Regions from separate parts of the Pseudoalteromonas sp. AS84 genome, predicted to be linked through region 1. Evidence: predicted binding sites of a transcription regulator. Region 1 holds the regulator's gene; the other holds the start of a gene.

Evidence for each region. Region 1 encodes NrdR, which represses ribonucleotide reductase genes. Its sites were predicted from a motif close to AAACACNANATNTNGTGTTT; they were not measured.
Region 2: the regulator NrdR is predicted to act here: its motif matches at 1,981-2,000, upstream of nrdA (class 1a ribonucleoside-diphosphate reductase subunit alpha).

What each region holds. Positions count from the first base shown of each region.
Region 1 is NZ_JBBMQY010000008.1:167,826-170,990, forward strand. Features, by position in the region: gene glyA (serine hydroxymethyltransferase) at 1-755, shown strand, start outside; gene nrdR (transcriptional regulator NrdR) at 1,124-1,573, shown strand; gene ribD (bifunctional diaminohydroxyphosphoribosylaminopyrimidine deaminase/5-amino-6-(5-phosphoribosylamino)uracil reductase RibD) at 1,738-2,862, shown strand; gene WNY79_RS10750 (riboflavin synthase) at 2,890-3,165, shown strand, end outside.
Region 2 is NZ_JBBMQY010000005.1:231,014-234,178, forward strand. Features, by position in the region: gene nrdA (class 1a ribonucleoside-diphosphate reductase subunit alpha) at 1-1,861, opposite strand, end outside; gene WNY79_RS08000 (HAD-IA family hydrolase) at 2,270-2,950, opposite strand; gene ubiG (bifunctional 2-polyprenyl-6-hydroxyphenol methylase/3-demethylubiquinol 3-O-methyltransferase UbiG) at 2,950-3,165, opposite strand, start outside.

The DNA of each region.
Region 1 (3,165 bases):
CAAAAATGATCATTGGTGGTTTCTCAGCGTACTCAGGTATTGTTGATTGGGCTAAATTCCGTGAAATTGCTGACAAAATCGGTGCTTATCTGTTTGTTGATATGGCTCACGTTGCGGGTTTAATTGCGGCAGGCGTTTACCCAAGCCCAGTTCCTCATGCACACGTTGTAACTACAACTACGCATAAAACACTTGCAGGCCCTCGTGGTGGTTTGATTATTTCTGCATGTGGCGACGAAGCAATCTACAAAAAGCTTAACAGCGCTGTTTTCCCTGGTGGCCAAGGCGGTCCTTTATGTCATGTTATTGCAGCAAAAGCAGTGGCATTTAAAGAAGCACTTCAACCAGAGTTTAAAGTATACCAAACACAAGTTGTTAAAAACGCAAAAGCAATGGTCGCAGTTATGCAAGAACGTGGCTACAAAATCGTATCTGACAAAACTGAAAACCACTTATTCTTACTCGATTTAATCGACAAAGATATTACTGGTAAAGATGCAGACGCAGCCCTTGGTAACGCTAACATCACAGTTAATAAAAACTCAGTGCCAAACGATCCACGTTCACCGTTTGTAACATCTGGTTTGCGTATTGGTTCTCCTGCAATTACTCGCCGTGGTTTTAAAGAAGCAGAATCAAAAGAGCTTGCTGGCTGGATTTGTGACGTACTAGATAACATCACTGATGAATCTGTACAGGCGCAAGTTAAAGAAAAAGTTAAAGCAATTTGTGCAAAATTACCTGTTTACGCTTAATTGCATAAGCAGCAGTAATTTAGATCACATAGGCTAAGGGCCTGTTTATCTTTCGAGGTTTAATTTGCAGTAGTATGTTTGGTTTTTAGGCAAGGCAGAGTCTATGTAGTGTGGTTACTCCACACAAATAGGCGATAACGCAGCATAAATGCCAAACATGCACTGCCCTCGGGTTCGTTCTAGGGGCGATTTACTCTTTGTTGCTCGGTTTTTACTTAGCCCACTAGGTTACAAACCTCGCGCCGCGATTAAATCGCCCCTAGATAGAACAAATTTAATCCTGAAAGGTCAACAGGCCCTATTTTTTTGCTAAGATAAAAGACCGCTATTTAGCGGTCTTTTTTGTTTTAAAACGGAAGTACCGAGCTATGCATTGTCCATTTTGTACCGCAAAAGATACTAAAGTTATTGATTCACGCCTTGTTGGCGGAGGCCATCAAGTTCGCAGGCGTCGTGAGTGTAACGACTGCCACGAGCGCTTTACTACATTTGAAGGCGCTGAACTGGTTATGCCTCGTGTTATTAAACAAGACGGCAGCCGTGAACCATTTAACGAAGATAAATTATTAAATGGCTTAAATCGCGCACTCGAAAAGCGCCCAGTGAGCACAGAGCAAGTAGATGAAGTAGTGAATATAATAAAATCGCAACTACGCGCAACGGGTGAGCGAGAAATTTCAAGCCATTTGGTGGGTGAATGTATTATGGAAGCCCTCAAAAAGCTCGATAAAGTAGCGTACGTAAGATTTGCCTCTGTTTATCGCTCGTTTGAAGATATACGCGAATTTGGCGAAGAGATTGCCCGCTTAGGGGAGTAATACCAATTTTATTAAAACATGATCATTCTATCGCATTAAATAGCGCACTCACTGCGTTAAAAATTATTTATATAGAATAACTATATGTCATAATTTTCGCCTTGTTATTACGCTATCTTCTTAGCGCTATAATAGAACACTTATTTAACGCAATTGGTATAACAATGCAAAGCCAAACTACTTTTACCGAACATGACGAAATGTATATGGCACGCGCCATAGAACTTGCCAAAAAAGGCGAATTTACTACCACGCCTAACCCTAATGTTGGCTGTGTATTAGTTAAAAATAATCAAATAATTGGCGAGGGTTTTCATCAATTAGCAGGTCAAGGCCATGCAGAAGTAAATGCTCTGGCGATAGCGGGTAATAATGCACAAGGTGCAACGGCTTATGTAACGCTTGAACCTTGCAGTCATTATGGGCGTACGCCACCGTGTGCTGAAGGCTTAAAAAAGGCGGGCGTTGTAAAAGTAATTGCCGCTATGGTTGATACAAACCCACAGGTTGCGGGCAAAGGCCTTAAAATACTGAGCGATGCCGGTATTGAAGTTGCTTACGGATTACTTGAATCACAAGCACGCGCACTTAACGTTGGCTTTTTTAAGCGAATGGAGCAAGGCTTACCTTATGTGACCTGTAAAATGGCAGCAAGTATAGATGGTAAAACAGCACTTAAAAATGGACAAAGTAAGTGGATCACAAGTCCAGCTGCTCGCCAAGACGTACAATTATACCGAGCGAAAAGTTGCGCTATTTTAACTGGTGCCGACACCGTGTTAGTAGACGATGCTAAACTTAATGTGCGACTAAGCGAGTTGCCTTGCACGCTACCTACCAATTTACCGCTTCGCCAGCCCGTGCGTGTTATAATTGACTCTCAAAACCGTTTAACGCCCAACCTTGCTTTATTTAAAATCCAAAGTGATGTAATAATATTTACGACTAAGGTTGATAAATCATTGCAATGGCCGCATTTTGTAAAACATATTGAAGTAAGTGAAAGCAATGGCAAAGTTGATTTACAGGCTGTTTTAGAAAAGCTTGGGCAACTAGACTTTAATAATGTTTGGCTTGAAGCTGGGGCAACACTTGCTGGTAAAATGACAGAGCTTGATTTAGTTGACGAGTTTGTTTTTTATTTGGCGCCTAAATTAATGGGCCATGATGCAAAATGTTTAGTTAATTTTCCTGAATTGACGAGTATGCAAAACACCGTTGATTTAACATTTAATGAATGTGCGCGCATTGGTGACGATTTACGTATCACCGCGTTAAAAACTCATTAAAATCACTTAATAAAAAAGAGTAGCGCTATGTTTACTGGGATAATAGAAGCCACAGGCAAAATTGCTTTATTACAAAAAAAACAAGGCGACTTAGCCATTCGTATCCAAAGTGCTGATCTTGATATGAAAGACGTAAAGCTAGGCGACAGCATTGCAACCAATGGCGTTTGCTTAACCGTAGTTGATAAACATATTGACGGTTTTAGTGCTGATTTATCTAACGAGACGATTGGTTTAACCGGTTTTGCTCACTATGCTTTAGGGCAAACGGTGAATCTTGAAAAAGCCATGCAACCTGTATCG
Region 2 (3,165 bases), on a different contig from region 1:
GCATTAATGCACTTAGTGTTGAGTTACGCATACCGTGCTCTTTAATATTTGCACGTAGTGTATCCCAGTCAAGATGAAGTGGCTCATCACAAATTTTATCTAAATCACGTTTGTACGTATCTGTTGGCATAATGCCTTGAGAGTACGTTGTTTCGTTAAACTTAGGACATGCGCCACGCTCTTTAGCAAGCTCGTTTGATGCCTTCATTAAGTAATATTGAATAGCTTCAAAGGTTTTATGTGTTAATGCATTTGCGCTACCATCTGAATAACGCTTACCGTTTTTAGCTAGGTAGTAAGCGTAGTTAATTACGCCTATACCTAACGTTCGACGACCCATAGTTGCATTTTTAGCCGCCGGTACAGGGTAGTCTTGGAAATCAAGTAAGTTATCAAGTGCGCGTACTGCAAGTTCAGCTAGCTCTTCAAGCTCATCAAGTGATTCTATTGCACCTAAGTTAAACGCAGACAGTGTACAAAGGGCAATTTCGCCTTCTTCGTCATTTACGTTGTTAAGTGGCTTAGTTGGCAATGCAATTTCTAAACATAAGTTAGATTGGCGAATTGGCGCAACTTTAGAAATGAATGGGCTGTGTGTATTACAGTGATCAACATTTTGTAAATAAATACGACCTGTACTTGCACGTTCTTGCGCAAACATAGAGAAAAGCTCAATGGCTTTAATACGTTTTTTACGAATAGACTCGTCTTGTTCGTATTTTACGTAAAGTGCGTCAAACTCAGCTTGGTCTTCAAAAAATGCATCGTAAAGGCCAGGCACATCTGATGGGCTAAATAATGTAATGTAGTCATCTTTAATTAAACGAGAATACATTAGTTTATTAAACTGTACGCCGTAATCAAGGTGACGAACGCGGTTGTCGTCTACACCACGGTTATTTTTAAGTACAAGTAGGTTCTCTACTTCTAGATGCCAAAGCGGGTAGAACAAAGTTGCAGCGCCGCCGCGTACACCACCTTGCGAACAACTTTTAACGGCTGTTTGAAAGTGCTTATAAAAAGGAATACAACCTGTATGGTACGCTTCGCCGTTACGAATATGGCTACCTAAAGCACGAATTCGACCAGCGTTAATACCAATACCTGCGCGTTGTGATACGTATTTAACGATTGCAGACGATGTAGCGTTAATTGAATCAAGGCTGTCGCCACATTCAATTAATACACACGAGCTAAACTGGCGAGTAGGCGTACGTACACCTGACATAATTGGCGTTGGTAGAGATATTTTAAATAATGATACCGCGTCGTAAAAACGTTTGATGTAATCAGTACGTGTTTCACGTGGGTAGTCTGAAAATAAGCTTGCTGCTACTAAAATATATAAAAACTGTGCACTTTCGTATATTTCACCCGATACACGGTTTTGAACGAGGTACTTGCCTTCAAGCTGTTTTACAGCTGCGTAGCTAAAGTTAAGATCGCGAGAATGATCAAGGTATGCATCAAGCTCGTCTAATTCTTGCTCTGTGTAATCTACTAATAAGTGAGCATCGTAGCGTTTATCGCCAACCATTTTTGTTACGTGGTCAAATAAACGTGGTGGTTCAAATTGACCATACGCTTTTTTACGTAAATGGAATACAGCTAAACGTGCAGCTAAGTATTGATAATCAGGCGATTCTTTTGAAATCTGATCCGCTGCTGCTTTAATGATGGTTTCGTGGATGTCTTTGGTACGAATACCGTCGTAAAACTGAATGTGCGATTTTAATTCAACTTGCGAAACCGAAACGTTATTTAAACCTTCGGCGGCCCATTCAATAACGCGATGGATCTTATCCAGATCAAGTGGCTCTTTGCGCCCGTCACGTTTGCTTACAGATAACTGTTGGTTCATTTGCCTGTATTCCTTGGGAATTATGTATTTTGACCAATGCTTTATACCTCGCCGAAGCAAGGTACATACTCATTTATTATAGGTTTCACCGTATTGGCGAATTTAATTGAATAACATTTGGCCACAATATCTGGTGTTGTTCAATTTAGAGATCACAAGATAGTGTGGTCTGAGTTGTTTTGCAAGGGACATAATTGCCCCTATTTGTGGATAACTTTGGGATAACGCATTTGTGTTAGTAGACACTCACCTTCGAACAATCATTTAAGTTGAAATATGCAAAAATCAACTAATGATCTGCTAAATTTACGCATTTTAAAAATAAATTTTGACTGCTTTTTTTATCAGCAAGCTTTGTGTGAAAACTAACACAATCACAATATATAGTGTTTAATAATTAACATGACACTATATATGGTTAAAACCGTCAATTGGACTTAGCCAGTTAAAATTGGCTTCCCAAGCTATCGCTTCATCTTTACTTGGGATGTAACCCCAAAGAGCCGTTGCGGTATGCATACCTGCCGCTTTGCCTGCTTGTATGTCTCGCTGCGCATCACCAATGTATAAACAGCGCTTTGGTTCTACTTGCATGAGCTTTGCACAGTGTAGCAGTGGTAAAGGTGATGGCTTAGCTTCAGTTAAGGTGTCGCCACTTATTACTACACTGGCATTTTTCAATGCGGGAATAGCTGCCACTAAAGGATCGGTTAAAAAGCCAGGCTTATTAGTCATGATCCCCCATTTGATCTTTTTCTGATCAAGGGTGATAAGTAACGATTCAACACCGCTGAAGCAATGCGTGTGCTTTGCTATGTTTGCAGCGTACTCGTTAACTAATTGCTTTATAAGCTCGCTTTGGTGTTGTTTGTCCCATAATTCTTTAAAACCAGCCTCTAATAATGCGCCTGCGCCGTTAGATGCCGCGGGACGGTATATATCACTACTAACAGGTTCTATTTCATTGCTAATAAGGACTGCGTTTAAAGCGGCACCTAAATCATCAGCGGTGTCGAGTAGGGTGCCGTCTAAATCAAATAAAAATGCATCGTACTCTATAAGGGGGTGGGGGGCTTGAGAGTTAGCCATTAAGCTAACTTCTCAAAATAAAGTATGTAATTTACGCTAACGTCACTATTGAGCGTATATTGCTTTGATAGTGGGTTATAAGAAAGCCCTGTACTTGCACGGACTTTTAAACCGGCTCGCTCTGCCCATGCAATAAGCTGTGCAGGTTTTATAAACTTTTTATGGTCGTGTGTACCTTCAGGTACCATTTTTAAAAGTTTTTCAGCGCCAACAAT